Regions from separate parts of the Paenibacillus sp. FSL H8-0317 genome, predicted to be linked through region 1. Evidence: a T-box and tRNA genes for the amino acid it is inferred to sense, from the RefSeq annotation. Region 1 holds a T-box; the other holds one or more tRNA genes.
The links. A T-box is a leader RNA that pairs with one kind of tRNA and senses whether it is charged. The one in region 1 lies ahead of MHB43_RS25815 (valine--tRNA ligase), so its partner is inferred to be a tRNA-Val.

Region 1 (7,663 bases):
AAGAAGCAAAGCGTTCGCCTAAAAGCTTTCTGAAAGAAAGCTGCTTCGGAAGCATAAGCTATCCCCGGATTTTCCCTTTATAAAAAGGAATGAAAAGAATCTGGGGATAACAGCGATCAGAAGTTTGTTCTGTCATTGGAGTGACAGTGTAAATAACCATGAGTTGAACATATATAACAAGGTTTTTCAAAAGGTGGCATGCTCCTCTCATTCAAGGCATATAGATGGGGTAACGAAGGATTTGGACCATGGATCAGTCCCATGAGAAGGATCATGGTGAACATATGCCGAAAGGAGGACGCCACCTTTGTTGAATCAACCTTATGGTTTGCGGTTCGATATTTATGAGCGCGTTCATTTGTCTGAGGGAGTCCCTGCGATTGAGGAATTGGAGGAGATTGAACTATACCCGCGCATTCAAGTCATAGGGCAGGATGATCATGCCACCTTAAGAGGGCATCTTTTACTTACAGGTGCGTACAGAGGAGAGAATGAGGCTTCAGAGGAGCTCAAACATTTCATTCCCGTGGAGATCACAGTGCCGCTGAACCGGGTCAGATCGATTGAGGATATTTCCATTGAGATCGAAAATTTTGACGTGGATCTGTTATCCAATCGCAGTCTGAACATTACAGGCGTATTGTCGCTGCGAGGCATCGAAGGTTTTCCTGTTGAAGAGCCACAAGTGTGGTCAGCAGATGAGTTTACAGTTGTCCACTCATCTGATGCTCAGCAATCCAACCGTTCCGATGAAGCAGCACAGACAGGCAGCGACCCCAACACATTTGCACAAGAGTACCTGCTCCAGCGGAGTGAGGAAGAGAGACTTGCGAATGCAGCAGAACTTGCATATGGTGCTCCTGAATTCGCTGACCTGTCCACAAGGGAAGAGAAATTAGGGAATAGCGAAGAATCGCAGCAGGAATATGCGAATTCGTCATTGGCCGAGCCACTTCAATCCGAGGAGCAAAGTGCGGAGTACGCTAACGAAAACAGACAACCTGATGCAAACGAAGATCCCGCATCTCTGACGGCGAATGCAGATGAATTGGCATCTAATGAGCAATATAGCGAACCTTCTCCGATCTCGTCATTTATGGCTGAGACCGCTGATCGGTTAGCTTCTTACCCTGAGTCGGAACCATTGCTGCCTCTGGAAGATGAGTCTTCGGGTTGGTCCGAGCCTTCCGTGGATGCATTGCCTGCGAACCCGAGAAGTGCAGATCAAGCAGTCTCAGAGCCTACTGCTCAATCATCTAATGAGTTGGCAGCACGGGATGTACCGGACGCACCAGAGGTATGGCACTTCGAATCAGCGAGATCTGTACCTCAGCAGGAGAATCAGGCGGTTGCCGATGTCCCGGGCGAATCACAGGCGGAGAACTGGCAAGGTGTATTTGCTTCGTCCGAACCAGATAACGAGGAGGAAGACCGGCCGTCTTTTGAAGCAACTGAGGTAGACGAGTTCGTACAGAACGAAGCATTTGTTCCTGAACCTGTGGCTGAGACGGAAGACAAGCCGGAGCTGAAGGTTGCTTTTGGCAGCAAAAAAGAATCCGCACCACGGCAAGAAGAGGGCGTAGGTATCTCTTCCTTGTTATCCTCGGGCAGAGCGGCACGCGATGCTGAAGTGGAGCGAGGTGATGAGGTTCCTGCGGGGGTGGTACAGGAAGAAACATATCCAGCTGATGATGTGGAATGGAAGAACCTGTTCCTGGGAACAATCGTGGACCAGACCCCATTCCGCAAGGTGAAACTGTGCATTGTTCAGCGAGAAGATACACTGGATGCCATTGCAGATCGTTATCAATTGAGCACGAGGGAACTTCAGTTGTATAACCGATTATCTGAGCAGGTTGTGGAAGAAGGTCAGATATTGTACATCCCTTAATCCGCAGTTAAAGCCTTCGTTATGACCCGTGATCCCCTTGAGGATTGCGGGTTTTTGCATGATTCGTCCTAAACCTGCATTCCAGCGCTCTTTATCCGCTGTTGTCAGGTTGACTATCGCGCACGAGCAAGGTATGATGTGTGTAGGTTTTTTGAAGAACAACGTGGAACGGGAGTAGTAGACAGTATGACCTTTCAGAGAGTGGAATTGCAACGCTGTGAGATTCCGCAGGAACCAACTGATCGAAGTCGCCCGGGAGTTGCCTGTTTGAATACAAGGGATGAATGAGATCTATCGTCATTTATTTCTGAGGTAGGATGGGCCGGTAGCAGCCGTTATCTGCTTGAAGTGTCACGTCATGACAGAGGGTGGAGTCTATCTTGCTGTCGGCGTGAAACAAAGGTGGTACCGCGAAAGCTAACCTTTCGTCCTTTGATGGATGAAAGGTTTTTTTTGTTTTTTTTGGCGAAGATGATGAAGTAACGGAGGAATGACACATGTCTGAGGAAAAGAAATCAGCTGCAACAGAAATGCCGACCACTTACGATCCTAAGGCGGCAGAGGATAAATGGTACTCCACCTGGATGGAGCGTGGATATTTCAAAGCCGGTCAGCGTAAAGATGCCGAGCCGTATACGATTGTTATCCCACCCCCGAATGTGACCGGGATGCTGCACATCGGGCATGCGCTCGATTTTACACTGCAGGATATACTGATCCGTACGAAACGGATGCAAGGCTATGATGCGCTGTGGCTTCCGGGTTCCGACCATGCAGGTATTGCTACTCAAACCAAAGTGGAGCAGAAGCTGCGTGAAGAAGGTCTGACTCGTTATGATCTGGGACGCGAGAAGTTTCTGGAGAAGGTATGGGACTGGAAAGATCAGTATGCCACTACCATTCGTCAGCAATGGGGCAAAATGGGATTGTCGCTTGACTACTCACGTGAACGTTTTACGCTGGATGAAGGTCTGTCCCAAGCGGTTCGCAAAGTATTTGTTCAATTGTATGAAAAAGGCCTTATTTACCGAGGCAAACGTATCATTAACTGGGACCCGGTGAACCGGACAGCTCTGTCCGACATTGAGGTTGAATATAAAGAGGTTCAGGGTCACTTGTACCATCTGCGTTACCCGCTCAAAGACGGAAGTGGCTACGTTACCGTGGCAACAACGCGTCCTGAAACGATGCTGGGCGATACAGCGGTTGCTGTACATCCGAAGGATGAGCGTTATGCAGATATGATTGGTAAAGTACTTGTACTGCCAATCATTGGACGCGAAATTCCAATTATCGCTGATGATTATGTGGATAAAGAGTTCGGAAGTGGTGCAGTTAAAATCACGCCTGCGCATGATCCGAATGACTTTGAAGTAGGTCTTCGTCATGATCTGCCTCAAATTACTGTAATGGATGAGAGCGGCACAATGAATGCTGAGGCTGGCAAGTATCAGGGACTGGATCGCAGTGACTGCCGCAAGCAGATTGTTGCAGACTTGAAAGAGCAGGGCGTATTGATCAATATTGAGGATCACACGCATCAGGTTGGACACAGTGAACGTACCGGAGCTGTTGTTGAGCCGTATCTCTCTACACAGTGGTTTGTTGAGATGAAGCCACTTGCAGATAGAGCGATCAAGAAACAACAGAGCGGCGAAGGGGTTAATTTTGTTCCAGACCGTTTTGAGAAAACCTATCTGAACTGGATCGAGAACGTTCGTGACTGGTGTATTTCCCGTCAACTGTGGTGGGGACATCGTATTCCTGCCTGGTATGATGAGGAAACGGGTGAAATCATCGTATCTGCTGAAGATCCAACAACGCTGCCAGAGTATGCTGGACGCAAGCTCAGACAGGATGAAGACGTTCTGGATACATGGTTTAGCTCCGGATTATGGCCTTTCTCCACACTAGGCTGGCCGGAAGATACGGAAGATCTGCAACGTTATTATCCAACAAGTGTACTTGTGACAGGGTATGACATCATATATTTCTGGGTTGCACGTATGATTTTCACTGCATTGGAATTCACTGATGAGATTCCGTTCAAGGATGTACTGATGCATGGTCTTGTTCGTGACGCAGATGGACGCAAAATGTCCAAATCATTGGGCAACGGTGTAGACCCGCTCGATGTGATTGAGAAATACGGCGCAGATGCAATGCGTTACATGATCTCAACCAGCAGCACGCCAGGTCAGGATCTGCGTTTCCGTTGGGAACGGGTGGAGCAGGCTCGTAATTTCGCCAACAAGATCTGGAATGCTTCGCGCTTTGCATTGATGAATCTGGAAGGATTCACCTATGAGGAACGTGACATCAGTGGAGAGCTTGGTACAGCGGATTATTGGATTTTGCACCGTCTGAACGAAACTTCCCGCGATATTACGCGTCTAATCGAAGCGTATGAATTTGGGGAAACGGGTCGTGTGTTGTATAACTTTATCTGGGATGACCTGTGTGACTGGTACATTGAGTTTGCGAAGCTGTCCTTCTATGGGGAAGATCCGGTTGCCAAGAAGAAAACACAATCCGTGTTGGCTTATGTGCTGGATCAGACCATGCGCCTGATTCATCCGTTTATGCCATACATCTCCGAAGAGATCTGGCAGCATCTGCCTCATGAGGGAGAGACCATTACGCTGGCTTCCTGGCCGGTATATGATCCTGCACTCGAGAACCCAGAGGCTGTTGCCGAGATGAACCTGCTCATGGATACCATTCGTGCAGTTCGAAACATTCGTGCAGAAGTGAACGTGCCGATGAGCAAAAAGATCGAGTTGATGGTCAAAGCAAATAGTGCTGAGACGTCCAGCATCATTGAGCGTAACAGTCACTACATCAAACGTTTCTGTAATACGTCCGAGTTCGATAGTGGGCTGGATTTAAACTCACCGGACAAGGCAATGACTGCGATCATTACGGGGGCAGAACTATACTTGCCGCTCGCAGGTCTTATTGATATCGAGCAAGAAGTGGCTCGTTTGGAGAAAGAGTTGGAGAACCTTGAGGGCGAAGTTCTCCGTGTAGAGAAAAAGCTGGCGAACGAAGGCTTTGTTGCCAAAGCTCCTGCCAAAGTTATTGAGGAAGAGCGCGCCAAGCAAGCCGATTATTCCGATAAACGGGATAAAGTGATTGCACGAATCAAGGAACTTAAAGGTTAATATATGTGGGTCGGATGGAGAGCCATTATGCCATCCGGCCGCTTTTTTCACTCAAACTCGGGACCGAAGGTGAATCAGATGACGGAATTAGACGGGACAGATGCAGCAGCTCCTTTACTTACGTACAACGAGGCCGTGGACTGGATCAATGGCCTTATTCCTTTTGGCATCCGACCTGGATTGGAACGAATCGAGAGTCTGATGTCCATGTTAGGCAATCCACACCAACGTCTCAAATTTATTCATGTCGCGGGAACGAACGGCAAAGGTTCGACTTGCGCTTTTTTGACGTCAGTGCTTCTTCAGGCTGGATATGATGTGGGTACCTTTACGTCGCCTTATATCACCAAGTTTACAAACCGTTTTCAATACAACGGTGAGGATATTCCTGAAGAAATCCTGCTTAAGCTCTCGAACCGATTACATCCACTGGTCATGGAAATGGCCTCCACTCCGCTTGGGTCACCCACGATGTTTGAGGTGTCCACGGCTCTCGCGCTTCTGTACTATGCAGAGGAGTGTTACCCTGACGTTGTGGTATGGGAGACGGGGCTAGGGGGAAGGATGGACGTAACGAATATTGTCGCACCTGTTGTGTCCGTCATCACCAACATTGGTATGGATCATACGGATGTGCTTGGAGATACGATTGAGCAGATTGCTGGAGAAAAGGCAGGTATTATCAAGCCGGGAGTACCCGTTGTGACATGCGCGACTCAACCCGAAGCTGTGAAGGTGATTCAGGAGAAAGCACAGCAGCTTCAATCAAGCGTGTATTTGGCTGGAGATCAATTCTCTTATCATAGACTGGACAGCAATGAGAACGGACAATCTTTTCATTTTACAGGCCCGTTTCGTGACCTGGACGTTCGCATACGTATGCAGGGCTCACATCAATGTGACAATGCAGCGGCCGCACTTATGGTGCTTGAATTGCTTAGACAATACATGGCATTTATGCTGGATGACAACGATATTGCACTTGGACTGGAGAATGCTTTCTGGGCAGGAAGATTCGAAAAAGTCGTCGATGAACCCCGAATTGTGCTTGATGGAGCACATAATCCAGAAGGGGCAGAGTCACTGGCCAAGAGCATTATGGATGTCTATCCGCACAACAAGTTAATTTTGATGATGGGTATGTTGGCAAATAAGCATCACGAAGCGTATTTGCAGCATATACTGCCACTAGTGGATACGCTGATCCTGACCGAGCCAGATTTCCGACGCAAAATGGATGCAGCCGAATTGCTGCAGATTGTCGAACGGGTACGTCCCGCCATTGCGAAGCAGGAACTGGAAATCATCGTCGAGCCCGAATGGGCAAAGGCACTTGATCTATTGAAGTCACGGACGGAAGCGGAAGATCTGGGGGTGGTCTCCGGCACACTGTACCTGATTGCGGATGTGCGGGCAGCCCTTTTGCATCAAACCGATTCTGAAAAAGGTTGGTGAAAGTTTTGTTAAATACATCGGAACACGTTCATTTTATAGGGATTGGCGGATATGGCATGAGTGCCATCGCAAGAGTTATGTTGGAAATGGGATACACCGTTACCGGATCGGATGTCGCTTCACAGGAGTTGACCGAGAAGTTGGCAGCCAAGGGAGCGAAAATATATATCGGACATACGGCAGAGCACGTCACTGGAGCAGACCTTGTTGTCTACTCTACGGCAGCGCCTGCTGATAATGTGGAACGGGTAGCAGCTGCAGAGCTGAACATTCCGATTCTGCATCGTTCCCAGATGCTTGCACGTTTGTTGAACGAACGTAAAGGTGTGGCTGTAGCTGGGGCTCATGGTAAAACAACCACTTCATCCATGATTGCACTTGTTATGGATAAATGTGATACAGATCCGACATACATTATTGGCGGAGAAATCATGAATGTGGGTACCAACGCGAAGGCTGGTCAAGGCGATTGGGTAGTCGCTGAAGCGGACGAGAGCGATGGTTCGTTTTTGCAGTACCATCCATGGCTCGGTATTGTAACCAATATTGAGGCAGATCATCTGGAGAATTACAACAGTGATTTTGAGGAGCTCAAAAGGGCTTATGTGCAGTTCCTGAGCCAGATTCGTCCGGAAGGAACAGCGATTGTGTGTTCTGACGACGAGAATGTTCAAGCGATTTTGCCAGAACTCAAGTCACGGATTACAACCTATGGTATTGATCGTGCTGCAGATTATACGGCAACGGATATTGTACTGGGCGATCGCCGTATCTCCTTTACGATGAATCATCAGGGTGCTGCTATGGGCACGGTGGAATTATCAGTGCCGGGTAAGCATAACGTTTATAATGCAATGGCTACTGTGATTACCTGTTTGGAAGCGGGCATTCCATTTGAGAAGATTGTAGCAGCCATCATCCAATTCCACGGAGCCAAACGCAGATTCCAGGTATTGGGTGAGGCGCGTGATATGCTGATCATCGATGATTATGCTCATCACCCGACTGAGATTGAAGCTACCATTAGTGCCGCCAAAGCAACGGGCAAACGTATTATTGCGGTATTCCAGCCACAGCGTTATACGCGGACGTTCTTCCTGCTGGATGCGTTCAGTCGTGCTTTCGCAGAAGCGGATGAAGTGCTTATTACGGA
Region 2 (7,663 bases), 810 kb from region 1:
GACGGAACGGTAAAGCTGATAGATCGCTTGTCGCCCCTTCTGATAATATACCAAACTTGCCAAATCCCCAGCTTCATCGTTTGTTGACGCAATGACCATATCTACGGGCGCAGTATCAAACTGTATGGATCTGAACCCATTTAGCTTGTCTCCCTGTTTCTCGGCAAAATACACCATGGAGAAATCAGCAAAGCCTTCATCCAGGAAGGATTCTGTCTCCGAGTTATTACCGATCAATGCATGGAACCACTGATGCGCTATTTCATGAACAAATGTTGTATCTTCTTCTGGAACAGCAACATTTTGAATCTGTCCCATCTGAATGAGCCTCGCATACTCCACGGCAACGCCTTGTACATACGTCTCGACAATTCGGAACTCTGGATAGGGATACTTGCCATATTTCTCACTATAAAAATCGATGACCTTGAATGCCTGATTAATGTAGCGGTCAACTATCTTTTTCTTGGATGGATCATCGTTGTAATAGTAGTATTCCACCGTCAGACCGTTACGGGTAACACTCTCCACTTGAAGGTTTGGGCTAGCAAAGAATACAAACTCCCTTGTATTCTCGGCCACAGCAGAAATAACTTTACGACCATGTTCTGTACTGTTTTGAGTGGTGATCGTGCCCGGCATGGCTACCTGATACTCATCAGGAACATTTAATTGAACTTTAAAGTCCGATGAGGTGTAATAATCGCTCTCAAATGTTCGACTATACGGTGCCTTGTTCCATTGATGCTTAACCTCGTCGTATACAGACATCACCGGGAACCCGTGTGCACCATTGATCATGTCCTTGTAGTAGGACACTCGCTGTGAGCCATAGGGTATATTCAACTGAAACTCCAGTTGGAATGATACCGATTCGCCTGGTTGAACGGGCTCTTTCAACTGCACGGTCAACGCTTGGTTTTCCTTATGGAAGCCTAGTGATTGGCTATCTGCGGTTACAGCCTGAATATCGATGCCACCCAGAAAGTCCTCCGCTGTCTTCTCCGGATGATCTTCACTAATCTTCTCATTATGCTGTTGGTACATGCTCGCCTGTGTAGACTTGGAGAGGTTTGCATCAGCATATGTATGAAGGACCAACTGCTGGAGTGCATCCTTGCTTGTGTTGCGATACGTTACCATCTCGCTCCCCTGGATTGTCATGTCCTTCTCATTCAACCGAGCCTGGATCTGGTATTGAATCGGGGTCTGCTCTAAAGAGTCTTTCTGAGTGTTATGTATCTTTGTAGATACAGGCGCTAGGTCTGCTTCCGCGGCAACAACCCCCATGTTGACAAGTGGGCTTGTTGCCAGTATTAAAGCCAGTGTACCCGCGATCCCTACTCTGGCTAACTTTGATGTAAATGGGTTTGAATAATTCATAAGTTCTCTCCTTCTCCTGTTCTATGTTGACCTCAGAACCAAGTATAGAAGACGAACCTTACGCTGAATTTATGTTTTATTTAAGTTTTGTTTAAAAAGAGGAGAGAAACTGAAACTATCGCAAATCGCATTCCTATTTGTATGTAAAAAAAGAAAAGAAGCCTTACATTGTAAGGCTTCTCGTGTATGATCTGTAGTGGGCTCGAACCACTGACCCCTACCCTGTCAAGATAGTGCTCTCCCAGCTGAGCTAACAGATCATGTATATAATTGTTTCCCAATCAAGTAACAGTATCATATCAAGTAACCGTGTTCATTGTCAATGATTTATTTGGTTATAATTCACCCGAAATGGTACACAATAAAGGAAAGATTACCATTTCTACAACGAGGTGAATTCCCTATGAGAAACATAACAAAACGGTCAAGATCCAATAAACATACATTTACCAAATGCTTCTTCCCCTGCGTTGGGCTTGTGATTCTCATTACAACCGTTACTGGTTGTGGCTTGGAGAGGGATGAACATACGGTACAATTCCAACAATTACAACAGCCCAATGAAAATGGTGAGTCTCTGCCCGTCTGGCTGGACGTGTACTCCAATTCTGTAATTCAAGATGTATATTCTCCGCGAGGAAGCAGTGAAGTCTTGCCGTGAAGGTTAACAGGTGAATTACTCATCTTCATCCCACCTGCGTGAGTATGCTTTCTTCGTAACGTAATACAACAGAGTAATCATTCCCGCCGACATTAGCAATGTAATTACCATGATGCCTGTCATGCCCATCACTACCCCCTCCTCTCCCAGTATGTTCCAGACTTCACTATACAGGAAAAACATTTTTTTGTATAATTCAGTCTGATATGTCGCGCAAGAGCAGAAAGAAGGAATGGAATTGGCAGCTGAGATTAGTTATGTATCAACAGAAGAACAACTGGAGCAAGCCCTGGGAATTCGCCATCACGTTTTTGTGATCGAGCAACAGGTGCCTGCGGAGATTGAGATTGATCAATATGATGTCATCAGTCCAGATGTGCATCATGTATTGTTAAGTACGGATGGGCAAGCTGTAGCCACAGGACGTCTGATCTATTACAGCAAGGATACGGCCAAAATGCAGCGGATTGCGGTGCTTGAATCTCATCGTTCATTTGGTTATGGACGTGTGCTTCTGCTCGCGATGGAGGAGCTGGCACGTGAACTCGGCTTATCCTATTCTGTACTGGATGCGCAGTGTCAGGCACAGAAATTCTATGAAAAACTGGGTTATGAAGTGATTTCGGAAGAACCTTTTTATGATGCAGATATTCTGCATGTTCGTATGAGAAAGAGCCTGTAAAACCTCCGCGTTGGCAGGTCTTTATTAGCATATGGTGCATACTTCCGATGAATTAGGATAGGCTAATCAGGTAAGCAGATTCCTATCTGGTCATATAAGGAGAGTGTGACATCATGGATCAAACAACACGCGAGAGTTTCACAGCCGTGCAAAAAAATGGTGACGGTGACCTGACAGCCTTTCAGACTTCAGCAGGACGTGTACTGGATTATCAGCAGGCCCTTACAGAAGTACAGGCTGGCGCTATTGCCGGTGTGAATGTATTTAAAGGCAAGGATGGCGAAATGTACATTCGCGGCGATGCCGACGGTGACCCAACCAACAACCTGGACCAACTTCCCCATTTCTAAAATAGATGCACATGACACAATAAGCACCGATCCGGTTACCCGGGTTGGTGTTTTCTTATGTTCCTAGAAAGTGCCTTCAAACCTACTGAAAGCCGAACTCAGACCCACGACGAATCTAAGGCGTCTTATTCAAGGATTTGAAGCCACCTTAGAGATCTAAGGAATCTGAGACACGCTATATCAGAATTTTTGGCCTTTTATAGCGTTTTTGTCAGGGGGTTGCGGGAAGTAACTTGTCTGATGTTCCATACAATTTTAAAAAAGGAGGAACGGAAGGCCAAATAAGACGTCCTGTGTTCCTTAGAAATCATCTGCTCATTCACCAGGATCAGCCAACTTGGACTGCCAGGCTGTTTAGATGCTGACCTCCATCATCGTCGTATAGCTTGCTTAAGTTTGAAAGCACACCCTAATAGTCCGTAAAATATTTTACGGAGTCCCCGGAAGGCTGGCTTTTGTGAACCGGCTGTTGTACTTGTTCCCATGCCTGCAAAATCTGTATCCCTTCCAGAGTAGACCGGTTCTCCCAGGCGATGTGCCCGGTGCGTTCAAGCTCCAGCAATGACTCATGAATGTAAGCTCTGCTTCGTCCTGTCTTGTTCTCCAGTTCATCCATACGTGGCAACCTGCGCCGTTGCCCTGCATAGTTCACCATAATACGCAAAATCTTGCGTTCAAAGTCGTTCAGCATACTTTACCTCCCCATTCAGATCGGTAACAGGACGCCATGCCAGAATACCTTGCTCCAGAAATGTTCGGGGTGAGCCTTCTTTTCCCGCTGATGCTCTAATCATCCCGCCACGTACACTGTTAATTCGAATCTGTCGCTGCGTAATCTGCCCTGCACGATCCATGTAGACAAGCTCCACCATCTGGCCAATATATTTCCCTAGCATAATCATCCCTCCGATAAGAACGTTTGTTTGTATTTTATATTATATGCGAACATAAGTTCTTTATTCAATAGTAAAAAAAGGGTTTTTGTAAAATAAAAAAACCAGACTTTCACCTTAATCATTAAGGCAGTCTGGTTCATAACGGATCAGTGTCGATCCGATTCTGAAAATTGTACTTTCTTTAACTGTTGTGTAGATGGATTAAAATCAACATTCACATAAACTGCGAATTGCTTGCCGTCTTTAGCACGAACCCATAACTTGAACTGTTCCCGTGATTGATCCGCTGTTAGAGAGGTGCGACCGATATGCTTATAGTCCAAAATATCCACATTATACTTGGTCTGTGTTTCTTTGACCGCAATAATTCCCCACTTCGCATAATCAGGGATAGCGGCCCCTGATCCGGATGTAATTCCAGCCAAACTCAGGACTACCGACATGACGGTAACGATGAGCATTCTCATTTCACTCACTCCTTGGGACAATATGTTTCTGTTATATTGCCCGTCCGGGTTTCATTTTACACGAATAAACGAAAGATCCAGGCCAGTGGCCGCAGGGAAAAAGGAATCACATGAACAAGTCGGTCAAACGAATCAGGAGGCTCTGTCCGGAAACTCATTCCCCAGTCACCTGAGAAAAAGTGTTGTTGTGTCTTCGGCTCCTGAGGACGATCCAACCCGTATTTCTTTTCAAGTAACTGCCTCGTTGCTTCATCCACCTGAACCTCGTTCGTAACGTCGTATGCTGTGGCAGGCTCGTTGCTTATGTACATCTGAATCACTAGAAACATCACAATCCAAACTATTTGTATCCAACGCTTGTTCATCTCATACTCCTTTATGGATTCATGACTCTGTTCTCTTCTACGTGAAGACTTGTTTGAATGTTTTATTATACAAAAATTTTACCATAGTAGGAAATAACAAGTGGTAGAAAATATGCGCTTGCGTTATGCGATGCTTAAGTCCCATTTGGTTGTTTTTTTGTTTAAAAAACCCAATAGACGTGTAATAGGCCATGACAGAGTGACTTCACGATCTTAAACCCTACACGATCTGTAATACCAATATGAGGAGGTTACACCCGAATGTTCAAACGCCTGGATGAAATCCTGATTGAGATTCCCAATGTCGAGAAGCCAGATCCGAATGCTGCGGCAGCCATACAAGAATTACTCGGCGGCAAATTCGGAGAAATGTCAACGTTGAACAACTACCTCTATCAATCGTTTAATTTTCGATCCAAAGAAAAGTTAAAGCCCTTCTATGACCTCGTCATGAGCATTACGGCAGAAGAATTGGGTCATGTTGAACTCGTGTCTCATGGTATTAACAAATGCCTCAGAGGTTCAACCGAGTACAAAGAACCCGACGACACACCGCTAGGTTCCGTAAAAGATGCTCGTCTGTCGTATCACTACCTGGCAGGTGCACAAGGCGCAATGCCTTTTGACTCTATGGGTAATCCATGGACGGGAGCAAACGTCTTCAACAGCGGCAATCTGGTCGAGGATCTGCTGCATAACTTCTTCCTAGAATGTGGCGCTCGTACCCATAAGATGAAAGTATATGAGATGACGGATCACCCGGCAGCCCGGGAAGTGGTTGGTTTCCTGCTGGTACGTGGCGGTGTGCATGTCGTGGCATATGCAAAAGCACTTGAGATTGCAACTGGCGTAAATGTGACCAAGCTGGTTCCTATCCCTTCACTGAACAACAAAGCCTTCAACGAGGCTCGCAAATATGAAGAAAAAGGGGTACACACCAAACTGTACACCTATAGTGATAAAGATTTCAACACGATCGGCCAGATCTGGAAAGGAACTCACCCCGAAGATGGACAACCTCTTGAAGTCATCCAAGGGATACCTGAAGGATTCCCGATTCCAGAAGCTCCTGCGGTCGAGGAAGAATTTGCACCGGGCATATCGCAAGAAGACTTTAAGGAAATTGCACGTCGTCTGAAGATGGCAGGGAATATTGCGGATTAAGGAACAATTTGTTTAACAGGCTCTTTCCCTATATATAAATTGTTAACTCTATGTTTAAGTGAAGCCCTCGAACCCTGCTGTTGAATGCAGAGAGGATTGGAGGGCTTTGTTATAATCAATTTATGATACAATTTTATGATGCAAAATGAGTATGTTGTATGCACGTCATTTCCTGAGAATTTAGCTGTAAAAGTAAACCGGATCTCTGCTCACATCGTTAAACTTAGTTAAACTCCAACACCGATTCCTCCCGCTGACTCATGACTTCAATTAGCATGTTGGCACCCAGACGAAAACCTTGTACAAACGCTGCTTCGGTATGCATGCCCTCACATCTGCCACACAAGTCAAATAACTGTTCAAGCTCACGGAATTCTTCATCGCTCAATCGATTCTTCCACTGCTTTGTCAGAGCTGCAATCTGCCGCCCTAACGCTTGGTATTCAGGATGTGTCGGCATCATCATCTCATCCGGTCGAAGTCGTCCATTATATAATGCTTCTAATATCGAATTCATGTGCATCCTCCTGTATATCAATTCGCACCTCGCTTGAATGAACGTTCTACACATGGTAGGATATTTATGCAGTCGCTCATTCAAGTGATTGCGTGATAGGAAGCAGCGTGTTCTTCGTGGGACTTGCGCTGCTTCCTTTTTTCATTTTTGGAGTTCGTCGTAAACCTTCTCAATCCCTTTGCGAACGATGTCTGATCGATTCGTATTCAGCTTCTCAGCCGAAATATCGAGCTTGTTCATAATGTCCTCGTCAACACGTATCTCGATCGTTCTGCTTTTGGGTTTGTCAGATTTAGGGCGCCCCATCTTTTTGGCGGACATTGCTTCACCTCTTTTTTCGTCCTGACAACAATATATTATTGTCAGGACAAAAAGTCAATATAATTATAAAACATACGTTCGTTTTTGTGATAGCAGATTCATAGATAAATGTATAGTCTGTAATCCGTTTGAATGATAAAAAACAACCTTGAACGGCTAGGCGCTCAAGGTCGTTAGAGTACTATTTCACTCTTCCATTGGCTTTCCATATCTCACTAAGACATGCCAGAGTAATTTTAACTCTTGTAGAACTTCTTTGTAGGTTCCTCTATCGCTCCAATGGCTTGGGTTTCGTTTCAAGTCCATAGCTGCAGAACCAATGATATTTGCATCAATCAAATCACTTTTTGCAATTCTCTTGGCTAGTGAAGGCATCGAAGGACCTCGAAAATCCATAGGAACTTCATCAACCAATAGTGTAAAGCCCATGTGCCAGTGGAGATCAATTGAATACTTTAAACATATCTGCTCTAAGATTCTTCCTGTATGGGTGCCTTTAAATGATGGTTCGGCAACAAGCATCTTTACATCTTTTTCAAGGGAAATATCACCATGAACCTGAGCTTCGATATAATGGTCCAGATTTCGGTTTGGCTCTTGGTTTGATGGATTTTGGAATGGTTTCTCAAGATTGACGAGCATATGATCGATTAACTTTTGAACCGTTAGATTTCTTTCACCAATGGCAAAATTACTATAGAATACATCCCTCATGAGAGCAGCCAAAATGAGGTCAAATTCCTCATACGTTCCCTTTCCCTCAGGTTCTTGATGAGAATCCAAATATGTATACGTGCAACGCTTAGAGACCTCAGTGGATAAAAGGAAGTAACATGATCCAAAACGCGGAGCAGGTC

Region 2: it encodes a tRNA-Val, which carries the amino acid that the T-box ahead of MHB43_RS25815 (valine--tRNA ligase) is inferred to sense. The anticodon was not compared.

Annotation. Positions count from the first base shown of each region.
Region 1 is NZ_CP150294.1:5,752,433-5,760,095, reverse strand. It holds gene MHB43_RS25820 (LysM peptidoglycan-binding domain-containing protein) at 308-1,891, shown strand; T-box leader at 2,047-2,327, shown strand; gene MHB43_RS25815 (valine--tRNA ligase) at 2,389-5,055, shown strand; gene MHB43_RS25810 (folylpolyglutamate synthase/dihydrofolate synthase family protein) at 5,134-6,510, shown strand; gene murC (UDP-N-acetylmuramate--L-alanine ligase) at 6,567-7,663, shown strand, end outside.
Region 2 is NZ_CP150294.1:4,939,658-4,947,320, forward strand. It holds gene MHB43_RS22135 (M1 family metallopeptidase) at 1-1,383, opposite strand, end outside; tRNA gene MHB43_RS22140 (tRNA-Val) at 1,571-1,643, opposite strand; gene MHB43_RS22145 (hypothetical protein) at 1,787-2,044, shown strand; gene MHB43_RS22150 (GNAT family N-acetyltransferase) at 2,283-2,726, shown strand; gene MHB43_RS22155 (DUF3892 domain-containing protein) at 2,840-3,076, shown strand; gene MHB43_RS22160 (hypothetical protein) at 3,486-3,767, opposite strand; gene MHB43_RS22165 (hypothetical protein) at 3,751-3,972, opposite strand; gene MHB43_RS22170 (DUF3889 domain-containing protein) at 4,119-4,439, opposite strand; gene MHB43_RS22175 (hypothetical protein) at 4,496-4,804, opposite strand; gene MHB43_RS22180 (manganese catalase family protein) at 5,066-5,968, shown strand; gene MHB43_RS22185 (DUF6809 family protein) at 6,192-6,485, opposite strand; gene MHB43_RS22190 (ribbon-helix-helix domain-containing protein) at 6,627-6,806, opposite strand; partial or broken gene MHB43_RS22195 (DUF3626 domain-containing protein) at 6,993-7,663, opposite strand, start outside.